Regions from separate parts of the Paenibacillus yonginensis genome, predicted to be linked through region 2. Evidence: riboswitches for the same ligand, from Rfam matches in the RefSeq annotation. Region 2 holds a riboswitch; the other holds the start of a gene.
What was found. A riboswitch is a leader RNA that binds a small molecule or an ion and turns the genes downstream of it on or off. The one in region 2 is predicted to bind thiamine pyrophosphate.
Positions count from the first base shown of each region.

Region 1: it holds a riboswitch for thiamine pyrophosphate, as region 2 does, so the genes downstream of both, AWM70_RS06300 (acetylornithine deacetylase) here and AWM70_RS20915 (ABC transporter substrate-binding protein) in region 2, are expected to answer to the same signal.

Region 1 covers NZ_CP014167.1:1,366,247-1,372,328, reverse strand. Annotated here, with positions in the region: gene AWM70_RS06310 (ABC transporter ATP-binding protein) at 1-654, opposite strand, end outside; gene tenA (thiaminase II) at 651-1,403, opposite strand; gene AWM70_RS06300 (acetylornithine deacetylase) at 1,400-2,695, opposite strand; TPP riboswitch at 2,816-2,925, opposite strand; gene AWM70_RS06295 (MBL fold metallo-hydrolase) at 2,977-4,092, opposite strand; gene AWM70_RS06290 (heme-degrading domain-containing protein) at 4,275-4,745, opposite strand; gene AWM70_RS06285 (GerAB/ArcD/ProY family transporter) at 4,899-6,023, opposite strand; gene AWM70_RS06280 (Ger(x)C family spore germination protein) at 6,050-6,082, opposite strand, start outside.
Region 2 covers NZ_CP014167.1:4,628,800-4,634,881, reverse strand. Annotated here, with positions in the region: gene AWM70_RS20925 (ABC transporter permease) at 1-402, opposite strand, end outside; gene AWM70_RS20920 (MTH1187 family thiamine-binding protein) at 399-692, opposite strand; gene AWM70_RS20915 (ABC transporter substrate-binding protein) at 1,285-2,334, opposite strand; TPP riboswitch at 2,447-2,560, opposite strand; gene AWM70_RS20910 (copper ion binding protein) at 2,695-2,901, opposite strand; gene AWM70_RS20905 (metal-sensitive transcriptional regulator) at 2,927-3,280, opposite strand; gene AWM70_RS20900 (copper resistance protein CopC) at 3,608-5,263, shown strand; gene AWM70_RS20895 (YcnI family copper-binding membrane protein) at 5,326-6,075, shown strand.

The DNA.
Region 1 (6,082 bases), 1.7 Mb from region 2:
TTTAAGACCATGCAGCCGGGAGACCGGCGCATGTGAAGCGATGAGCAGGCGGTCCGACAGCAGCAGAGCCTCATCTACGTCATGGGTGATGAACAGAATCGTCGGCCGGTGCTTCTCCCAGATTTGAAGCAGCCACTCCTGCATGCTGATGCGGGTCATCGCGTCCAGAGCGCTGAACGGCTCATCCAGCAGAAGCAGGCGCCCTCCGGCCAGCAGGCTGCGCATGAAGGAGACACGCTGCCGCATACCGCCCGACAGCTCATGCGGCATGCGGCGTTCGGTCCCTTCGAGGCCAAATTCCGGCAGCAGCTCGAACGCCTGTCGTCTGGCCTCCCGTTTAGACAGGCCCTTGACCTCAAGCCCTACGGCGGCATTATCCAGCACTGACCGCCAGGGCATCAGGCAATCTCTTTGCGGCATATAGCCGATCTGCTGCTTAGGGGCATAAATTTCGCCCTTCTGCGGTTTAAGCAGCCCGGCAATCAAACGGAATAAAGTCGTTTTGCCCATACCGCTCTGCGCCAGAAGCGAAACAAATTCCCCTTCCGCCAGATCAAAGCTGAGCTTGCAAAACAGCGGTTTGTCTTTGGCAAAGGCGTAGCTCAGCTCCTGCACCGAAAGGCACGGAAGGCCAGCCGTTTCCTTGATGCTCATAAGTCCCACGCGGCTTTGCGGTAAGCCATATCCCAGAACATATACTCAAACCGGGAGGTCGTGACAAACCGTTCCTCCAGCCTGGCCAGCTCACGCTCGGGAAGTCCCTCGGCAAGCTGGTCCATCAGCTGAACACACCAATCGGCCAAACTTCGAAACTCGTCCGAGCTGTACATGACAAACCATTCCCGGTAGAGGTCATGATCCAAACATTCCGGATGGAGACGGACCGCTTCGCTGCCGATTTCACTGTAGCTCCACATACACGGCAGCAGGGAAGCAACAACATCGCCGAGCGTCCCCTGGGCGCCGGCGTCCAGCATATATTTGGTGTAAGCCAGGGTGACCGGTGCGGGCTCAGTCGCTTCCAGCTCATCGCGGGTGATGCCAAACCTCTCGGCATATTGGCGGTGCAGCTCCATTTCGACATTCAAGGTCTGCTGCAGCAGGTCCGCGAATTTCCCCATTGTCTCCAGGTCCCGGGCTTTAAGACTGCCCAAGGCAAACATTTTGACATAGTCCTTGAGGAATACGTAATCCTGTTTCATATAGTAAGCAAACACGTCCAGAGGCAAACTTCCGCTTCTCAGCTCCTCCAGAAAAGGATGCGCATGGCAGCCGGCCCAGACACGCTGGACAGACCGGTGAAGCCGGGCTGTAAACCTGCCCCGTCCCGGACTTTCCGCCTGTTCATGCTCAGCCGGAGTCCATGCCGCAGCGGCTTGTGCCGTTTGGTCGGTCTTCGTCATTTCCCATTCCCCTTCCCTTTGGGTGTTTCACAATATTCGGTGATAAATCCGATCATGACCTTCGCATAATCCACGAGCTGCCGGACGGATATGCTTTCATTGACCGCATGGGCCTGCTCCAGCTCGCCTGGTCCATAGATGACCGTCGGAATGCCGGCCCGGCCGATCCAGCCTGCATCTGTCACACTCGGATTCATGCCGACTTCGGGCAAACTCCCATGAGTACGGCGATGCCAGTCAGCCAGCGATAATAAACCTGGATTCTGCGTATCCAGCTCCAGCGCGGGGAAGATTTCGCCGCGATCTTCGATCATCGACCTGCCGCCCCATTTGAATACCGGCGGATGGTCTTTCAGCCAGGGATCGGCCGCAGCGACCCGCAGCAGATGATCTTCAATCTCTGCCGTCACCGAATCGTAATCCTCATTGGGATAAAAATGAACGGTGATCCATAGCGCGCAGCGATCGGCAATAAAAGCCGCATGCCGGCCGCCTTCGATCACGGCCGGATTGATTGTGTTGCTGCCCGGTGCAAAGCCGGGATAACTTTTGGTGACGGCCCAGTGGCGCTCCAGCTCCTGCAGGCCCTGAATGAGCTTCATCATCTTCTCAATCGCGCTTGCGCCCTTGACTCCCCCGCCCGCATGAATCATTCGCGAGCGAAGCCCGTCATGCTGCGTTACCGGACTCTGCACCGTAACCCAGCCGGTAATGACGCCGCCTTGTCCTTGAATCCTGCAGCCGCTGCCATCAGCCACTACGGCAAAATCTGCGCTGCAGCCCTTTTCCATGCAGGCCCTTGTTCCCGCCTCGCCCGACTCCTCGCCGATGACGGAATGAAAGTGAAGATCGCCTTTAAGCTCGATTCCTTCCTCATGCAGCAGCTTGAAAGCAAACAGCAAAGCTGCAAGGCCGCCTTTCATGTCGCTAGCTCCCCGGCCATAGGCGCGGCCATCCTCGATCACCAGCTTAAACGGGTTTCGTTCCCACGCGCCGGTGTCCCCGACTTCTGCGACGTCGATATGGCCGTTCAGCAGCAGGCTGTTATACCGGTCTGATGCGCTTCCCTTCTTAACGGCCGTTACATTCGGATCGCCGGGATAAACCTCCCACAGCTCCGCTTCAAACCCGATGGATTCCAGCAGGTCGGCCACATATTGCTGTGCCCCCATCGTATTGCGGGCCGGCGGGCTTACCGTTGGACAAGAAATAAGCCGTTCCAGGATCTGAAACAGCTCGTCTTGTCGCTTCTCCACCAGCCGGTGAAGGCCATCCATCGTTTGGATTCCCATTTCGTCTGCCTCCTCCTTTTCCCAAGCGCTACAGCCAGGCGGAGAATCCGCGGGAAGCAGCTGTGCTTGCTCCCCGCGGCCGAAATAAAAAAGACCATTCGAGAATAACACGAATGGTCATAACAATTCGGATGATTTCTCTACGCCAGCATTACCTGGATCAGATTAACGGTCAGGAGCATAAGGCTCCTATCTCAGCCGGACTTCATCCAGCACCCGTGTTCCATTATGAAGTTCAAATTTAATATATCCGAATCTCCTGAAATTGGCAAGGAGGAATTTCAAACGGTTCTCCACCATTTCTCCCGGGGGCCCGGAGCTTCTGCCTTCAGGGATACGGATTCCCCGATTCGCGGAAAGACCAGCTCGACTCCGGAACGCTCCGCTTCTTCAGCTGCCCGTTCGACCGGTTCGGTCCAGCCGTGCATAGCCAAAGCAAAACCCGCCCAGTGGATGGGCAGCAGCCTTTTGCCCTTCAAATCCTTATGCGCCTGTACAGTCTGCTCCGGCATCATATGGATCTGCTCCCAGCGGGGATCGTATTGCCCGCATTCGATCAGGGTTAAATCAAATGGGCCGTACAGGTCCCCGATTTTCTTGAAGTGCTCGTCGTAACCGCTGTCCCCGCTGAAATAGACACGGCTCGCCGAGTCCATCAGTACCCAGGAGCACCAGAGGGTTGCATTCTTGTCAAACAGCGCCCGGCCCGAAAAATGGCGAGCAGGCGTGCAAACCGCCCGGATCCCCTGCCATTCTACTTCTTCCCACCAGTCACATTCCTGAATGAGCTCGCGCTGGATACCGAACCGAACCAGTCTGCTGCCCACGCCAAGCGGTACAAAGTATCGTCCCACCTTGCCTGCTAATTGCAGGATCGTGCTGTAATCGAGATGGTCGAAATGATCGTGCGAGAGAAAAACAGCGTCCACCGGCGGCAAATCTCCGGCTTCTATTTGGGGTTTGCTTTCAAAGCGTTTGGCGCCAAATCCCGGCAGCGGAGAGGAATACATGCCGAGCATAGGGTCCAGGAGAACCTGTCTCCCGCCAAGCCTTAACCAAACGCTTGAGTGGCCCAGCCAGGTGACCGAATCCGTTAAGGGCATAGGGAGACGGTCCGGATTCGACTTCATAACCGGCAATGCGTGCGGCGGACGGCGTTCCGGCTTGCTTTTCAAATGATCCGCAAATAGGGAGAAGAAGCTCGGAACGGAGGCGTCCAGCGATTGGGTTGGAATCCGATTCTGAAACTTCCCCTGCTTAAATTGCTCGGACTGCTCAAAAGGGCTGAGCCTGTAGCGGTGAACAGGCACGCCAAATGACGGATAAACATAAGTAAATCCGTAAACGGCAGCCGCGATCAAGACAATGAGAATCAGAATAAGGCCTAGGGTCAGCATAGAAATCCTCCTCTGGATGTACAACTTTATTCCGGTATAAAACGACGCCTTGCCTGTTAGAGCGTGGTGCTACTCTTTAACAGGCAAGGCAGAATTTAGTATGCACATTATTGGGATTTATATGCGAGGACTTAAATTTCCTGGACAGCCGTTCGCTCCGCACCGGGAGTTAAAGGCCGGGCTTAAACGTTGAGCAGTTTTTGCAGCGAAGCTACGACCATCTCATGGTCTTCATGGCCCTGCAGGCCAGAAACGGTGATCGTGCCGACCATCCCCACATTTCTAATCAGGATCGGGAAGCTCCCACCTTCTGCCGCATATTCCATAGGGTCGATAAAATCGCTGTCCTGGATCGTTGTATTTCCCGCCTTCATCCGGACGTGTATGTAATAGGAGCTGTGTTCGTAATGATGAACGACATTGATTTTGCGCGCGATCCACCGGTCGTTGCCTAAACCGTTGTCATTCATTTTGGCATGAAACAGAAGCATGCCATTCTTGCGGATATCGACTGTAATTTGTTTGCCTTCGGCAAAGGCCTTGTCCAGAATCAGATTCCCTAATCGAACTGCCGTGTTGTTGCTGAATTGGGTAAACTGCAGCTCCTGCTCCTGACGGAGAAGCTCGTCTAACAGCGCTGTGTAATCTTCCATGCCGCACGCTCCTTTTAGCTATCAATTAGAATAAGATAAGAAACCTATTCCAGTATACTGTGCCGCCCCCATTAAAAAAAGACTCTCTTTCCTCCGAAACTCCGAAAATACATCCGGGGAAGACAGTCTTCTATTTCAGCTTAAGAAAAGGAGCTACGAGCCTTCAGAAGCCTGCTGTTTAGCCTTGACGCCGCTCCCCCAGAACTTCTTCCAGCGGAGCAGGGAAACTGCGTAATAAATGGCCGGAATAGATTCTAACCCGATCCAGAGATGCGCGAGCCATATCGAATTATAGTGTTCGGCAAAGACGACCGGGTTGCGCGCATAAAGACAAGCAATCAGAACGGCCAAGCCCAGCACAAATGGAGTTACTCCCTTTATTTTTTTTAAACCAAACAGCTGGCGGGCGGTTTTTGAAGCGGCATAAATCAAAAAAGAGTTATGGATAAACATCGAAGCCGCCCAGATCGCAATGAAGATGCTGTCCATATTGCCGGTCATTCCGGCTTTGGAAGTGCCTCGGATCAGCTCCATATAAGGATACTCCACCTGTCCCCCCAAATAAGGCCGGAAATTGAGAAGAATAAACAGCCAGCCGAGCAGAAGCGACACAGCCGTCAGAATTTCGGCCCAAAATAAATTCCTGAAGACTTTCCTTTCAAACTTGAAGTCCGGTGCTATATACAGAAAAGTTACCCATTCCGCCAGCCAAGCGGCCACGGTCACCGAATCTCTAAATGCCAGTCCGGGATTGTGGTAGTGAATCAGCGCCGGGAGCATCCGGAAATCGGCCTGCGGAAAAAACAAACCGACAAGGATCGCAATAACCGGAACGGTAATCAGGAAAATCCCTTCCGACATATAAACCAGCGTGGTAAAACCTAAACGTGAGGTATAGAGGACGGCAGCAGCCACAATAAGAACAATCGCCCATCCAGGTGTCTCTCTCATATAGATCGAGCCAAAAAATTTACTGAAGTTCTCAAGCTCCAGCGCCGCATAATAAATCAGCCAGCCAAACACAAGAAACAGAAATCCTTTATGCATCCACTTTCCTACCACCTGCTGGCCGAACATGTACCAGGGTTTATCTTTGCCCAGCTTGCCAACACTATAAGTGCACCAGAGAACAGCAACACTGAGAGCAAAGCCGCCGAGAACAGCTATCCAGCCTTGGTAACCTGAAGAGGCAATCAAATTGGGAACGAGGAAAATCGCGGACTGCGAATAGAGAAACACATAAGCAAACCTGAACAGCTGCCAGGATGTTGTCTGCATCTTTAACCCCTCTCGTTATAAAGGATCTATCGCATGGATCCCTGGTTCGTTATTGCAAT
Region 2 (6,082 bases):
AAAGCAGACCAGCGTAATCAGGATCAGCTTCGGCAGCACGCCGAACCCGAACCAGATCATCAGCAGCGGGCCAAGCGCGATCGTCGGCACGTTCTGGCTGAGGATCAGCAGCGGATAAAGCGCCGATTTCACAAAAGGAATCCGGTGCAGCAGCACGGCCACCATCAGACCAATAATCGACCCTACCGCAAAGCCTTCCAGCGTCAGGGCAAGCGTAGCTTTAGTGTGCTCCCACAAGCCGGAAGCGCCGGTCGCCGCCTCATGGCCGATATCGGACGGGCTGGGAAGGATCCATTTTTCCACATGAAAGACGTCAACCGCTGCCTCCCACACCAGTAAAAACAAGAGGACCGCCACGAGGGGCGGCCACACGCTTTTCCAAACGGCTCGAACCGAGGTCATGGACGATACTTCTCCGTTAATTGGTCCATGCTGACGCCGTCCGGCCCGTACAGGATTTTGATCTGCGAAATGATGCTGTCGCTGCCGAATTCATGAACCGCTTCGTTCATTTGGCGCACGATGTCCAGCAGCTCGGTCAGTTCGCCTTCCATCGTCGTATCAAGCGCATTGACCTGATGTTTGACGCCGGACTGTTGAATGACTTCAATGGCGCGGTCCACATAAGGGATGACACTTTCCCCGTTCGGGGTCTTCGGAATGATTTGAATGCTTACAAGTGCGTTGGCCATGAGGGATTCCTCGCTTTCAGGTGGGAGTGGGAAAAATGGACAAATGAAGGGTTGGAGCTGTGCGGATCATTTGAGATAGCTAGTGGAAAATAATAAGTTACGCCCTGGCGCGGGGCTGCGATCCGAATGTTCCTACGACCGCTGTTGTTCCCGGATTCCTTCAAAATTTTATTAATACGATAAAATCCGGGAACAGTCTATGCTTACGATGCAGCTTTCCTTCGGAAAGCTTTCAGACGGGCGCTTACGCTTCTTCGGAATCATTCAGCTCTCCGCCAGTTACGTTTGGCTGGACTCATTATTTTGTCATGGACATCTCCTAAGTTCCCGCCGTGCTGTTATAGGCTTCATTTGTCCCTTTTTTGTGAGATTGGTAAAAATGGAACAGGATCGTTTGAATTCGATCCTGTTTTAATTTTTTAACACATACTGCTTAAATTCTACTTCTAAGTTGGGTTGCCCTTTGTTCTTTAATCCAATTAACCCTTAACCCTGTTAATTCCTGATCCTGCGCACCCATTGGAGCGGCTTTCGTCTATCCACTGACTACCAGGCCCAGACTAAGTGACTCCTCTAAGCTCCTCATCCTCAATTAAGATTCAGGCAGGAAGTCGTTCGTGAACGCTTTGGAAGCGTCGAGCGGTTTGTCGAGCAGCTTGCGCTCGTACATCCAGTTGGCGTAGCCGGTCCAGACAGATTCCTTCTGCTCGCCCCATCTTGCGGCATCGTCCTGGTAGCGAGGGCTCAGCCATTCCTGGCTGGCCTTGACCAGCTTCGGATCGAGGTCGGGCACAGCCTTGATCAAGATGTCGGCCGCTTCGGCCGGATGGGCGATGGCATATTCATAGCCTTTGGAAGTGGCTTTCATAAAAGCTTTGACCAACTCCGGGTTTTGCTGAATCTCTTTCTCATTCGTAGCGATGACCGGCGTGTAATAATCCAGATCCTTCGAGTAGTCCTTCACATACAGCATATCCAGTTTCTCGCCGCGCAGCTCGGCTTCAATACCGGTCCAGGCATAATAAATCCAGGCGAAATCAACATCACGCTTCACGGCCGTGAAATAATCCGCGTCGCCGATGTTGATGTTCTTCACCTTGCTGACGTCGGCGTTCTGCAAATCCATGATGGATTTCATAACCGCCTCTTCCACAGGGGAACCCCAGCCGCCATAACGTTTGCCTTCAAAATCCTTCGGCGATTTGATGTTCCGGTCCGCCGGGGCGGCAAAACCGGAGGTGTTATGCTGGATCACTGCCGCAATCGAAACCAGCGGCACACCCTGCGTTTGAGCCTGCGTAATGCTTTCCTGATAGCTGATGCCAAACGGAACAGCATCGGAGGCGATCATCGCATCGGCTCCGCCTTCATCCGGCTGCACGATTTGCACGTTCAGGCCTTCCTCTTTGTAGTAGCCAAGCTCCTGGGCTACATACAAGCCGGTATGGTTGGTGTTTGGCGTCCAGTCGAGCACCACCTTAATGTCCTTCAAATCCTTGGCGTCCGTAGACGGCGCCGCACTTTCCGCATTGCTCCCGGCGGTATTGCCTGCCACGTTGCTTGCTCCGTTTGAACCGCAGCCCGCTGCTGCCAGCAGCAGTATCCCGGACAGCAGCAAAGCTCCTAGCTTGTTTGCTTTCACTTCTTGTTCGCTCCCTCTTGATTTGGGTTCCCGCTCCTGAAACTTAGGATTTAACGCCAAAAAAGGCGCCCGGTCGGGGCGCCTGCATCCTGTCAAATGAATGAAAGTCTTACAAATTGACAATAGCTCTTCCTACGCTGGCATTATCCAGATCAGGTATAAGGGTCAGCGTCTTGCTTGGGACGCACTCTCAGCCGGCCTTCATCCAGCTCCCCATGTCTATGAAATTGCGGGTTATACAACCCATATTATAATCATATCGTCAAAACGTTGTCCATAGTCAATAGGACAAACTCCCGTATCCCCCTAAAAACAGGGAGCAACGGGAGTCTTACAGTCAAGGCATCCGATCACATGCGGTTAGCCGTTCACGACATCGTAGCCCTGGTCTTCGATGGCTTCCTTGATTTTAGCCAGATCCAGCTTGCTGTCATCATAAGTAACGTCGACTTTTTTAGCTGCCAGATCCACTTTGCCTGTCGCTCCAGCCTCTTGAACCGCGCCTTCTACCGCTTTCACGCAGTGATTGCAGGACATGCCTTCTACTTGCAGAGTAACTGTCTTCATAGTCAAAAAACCTCCCAAAATATTGTTATTTCATCAATTTATTAATTGTTACAATCAGCTCATCCAAAACCTCGGTTTCGCCATCCTGAATGCGTTCCACGATACAGCTCTTCATATGGCCTTCCAGCAAAAGTTTGCCAACGCCATTCAGCGCGGATTGAATCGCCGCAATTTGGTTCAGCACATCATCGCAGTACGTATCCTTCTCGATCATGCCTTTCACGCCGCGTATCTGGCCTTCGATCCGGTTCAAGCGGGCCACAAGCTTGCCCTTCATCTCTTCCGAATGGTGGCTGCGCCGCTCGGCCGGCTTCTTGTCCGCTCCGTTATGGCAGCTTTGCTGTTCTACATGCGGATGGCCTCCGCTACTTTGCGCCACGGACTTCACTTCCTTATTAAAAAAATGAACTATTCACTTCAGTTTGTTCTGTGATCTCCCTGCTACGCTTTCCATTATACCCCCACCCCCTATATAAAACAAGTTTAAAAATACTTGGTTTAAACCCGCTATCTGTTAGGGCATACAGAAATAAGGTTAGTTTTTATCATCCGTATGCCCAGCAGCAGCAATGCCCCGCCCATCTTTCACAGGATAGACACAGGTCTTTTCAAATTTTAAATAGTTCATAGCCCGATTTGGTCATGATTTGTCTGGCGCTCCGTGTTAAATTGAACAAACACGAGTTCCGAGAGAGTAGGTAATTTTATGCCCAAAAAGTATGTAACCGGCGCGTTTGCCGCCTTTCTTCTATTTTTCCTGTTCCAGCTGCTCGTTCCGGCGGCCAGCTTTGCCCATGCTTATATCATCAAATCCGAGCCGGCTTCCGGACAGGCTTTGCAGACAGCGCCAACCGAGGTGCACTTGCTGTTTAATGAAGCCTTCGACCCTTCCTTTTTTGCACTCAGCGTCCTGAATAACAAAGGACAGAAGGTGAGCAGCGGGGAGCCGGTCATCGACGCGGATAATCCCGCCGGTTTGTCGGTGAAGCTCGAGAAGGACCTGCCCGAAGGGGTCTACGTCGCCAGATGGAGAGTAATCTCCGGTGACGGCCATCCGATCTCGGGCACCGTTCCTTTCGCCGTCGGCGACGCGGCGGGTGCCGCCGCTGCCGCTTTGGCGGCCGGGGACTTGTCCGCAGGGGGGGCTCCCGGCGCCGATCAGGTGATCATCCGCTGGCTCCTGTACGGCGGGCTTATGCTGCTTGCGGGCGGCCTGGCTTTTCCGCTGTGGCTGTTCCCGCGTGCCTTCCGCGCCGAAGCGTTCGAAATGGGCCGATTCCGTCTGCTCCTGCTGACCGGCTCAATTCTGACCGTTTTGGGCATCCTGTTCAGCCTGCCTCTGCAAATCCGGCTTGAGACCGGAGCGAACTGGCTTACGCTGTGGCAGGGGGAATGGTTCCGAGAGACGCTGAAGGAGGGCTTGTTCGGTACCCTCTGGTGGGTGCAGACCCTGCTGCTGCTCCCGCTTGCCTTTCTGGTTTATGCGTTATGGTCGCGCGACTACGTGAAACGCCGCCGGATGTATGGTTTCCTGGCTTTGCTTAATGCGGCAGCTATAGCCGCTATGAAAGCCATGATCGGGCATCCGGCAACCGCTCCGTCCCGCCTGGCCGCCAGCGCGGCGGACTTCCTGCATCTGAGCGCGGCTGCGGTTTGGGTCGGCGGACTGCTGGTGATGGCTTTTATGCTTCCCAAAGCCGCCGCCCAAGATGAGAGCGGCACGCTTTATCCGGATACGGTAAGACGTTTTACTGATACCGGGTCGATCAGCGCGGTCGTGCTGCTATTCAGCGGGCTTTACGGCAGCATCATTTATTTGCCCGATCTGAATGCCTTGTTCAATACGACTTACGGCTGGATTCTGATCGCTAAAGCAGCAATTATGCTGGCGATGCTCTCCTTCGCCCTGACGAACTTCCTCAGGGGACGGGCCAAACGCCGCCTTGGACGGGCGGTTAAGCTTGAATGGGCTGCCGGGATTGCCGCCCTGATACTTGCGGCCGTATTGACCAACCTGTCTCCGGGAGCGCCAAAAGGCGGACCTTACGAGCATTCGGAGACGGCCAAATCCGGCTATACCACTTTAATTGATGTTGCACCTGCCAAAGTAGGCAATAATCATTTCAAAGCAACGGTTACCGACGTCAACGGCCAGCCCGCCGAGGTCCAGCAGATTACGATTAGATTAATTTGTTTGGAAATGTCCAACATGGAAGAAGAGGTTACTTTAACCGATGCCAGCCAGCTTGAAGGCAACGCTTCGCTCCTTATGCCGGGCCGCTGGCGCGCCGAATATCATGTGCTGTTGAAATCGCTGGATACGTATGACGGCAGCTTCACGTTTAAGGCTGGCGCTCCATAAGCCGCCGCTAATCAGATGATCTATAGATATCCATATTCCGTTCTTAAAGGGGAGTTTCTGACATGGCATTCAAAAAATCATTGCGCTTCGCCTCCATCCTGTCGACCGCTCTGACCGGGGCCCTGCTGTTCGCTGGGATTGCCAGCGCCCACGTTACCGTCAAACCGGCCGAGTCCGCTCCGGACGCCTGGGAAACCTACACCATGAAAGTACCTACTGAAAAAGATCTGCCTACGGTCAAGGTTGCCCTCAAGGTGCCCGAGCAGGCCGAACTCGAGCAATATCAGCCGGTTCCAGGCTGGAAGACAACAACGGATAAGGATGACAGCGGCAAAATCAAGACGATTACCTGGGAAGCCGACGCCGGAAGCGGCATCGAACCCGGACAATTTCAGCAATTCAGCTTTGTAGCCAAGAATCCGGCTAATGAAAGCGACTTGGCCTGGGATGCTTTCCAATACTACAGCGACGGTACGGTCGTCGAGTGGACGGGCGAGGAAGGCGGCGACAACCCGCATTCCATCACCAAAATCACTTCGGCTGCTGCCGGTGCAGCCTCTGCTGACGCCGGTCACGGCCATGATGCAGCAGCCGGAGATTCCGGCAATGCAGGCAGCGGGGACACCAATGCCGGAACCGCCGCTTCCGGGGACAACGCAAGCGCCAAGGCCGGCGCAGACAGCACAACTGCCGCAAGCGGTTCCTCAAACAACGTCATGCAGACGGTGACGCTGATCATTACGATCGTAGCCCTGATCGTATCGCTGGCCGCTTTATGGTTTGCCGTTCAGAACGGCCGCCGCAAAACATAACTAAACA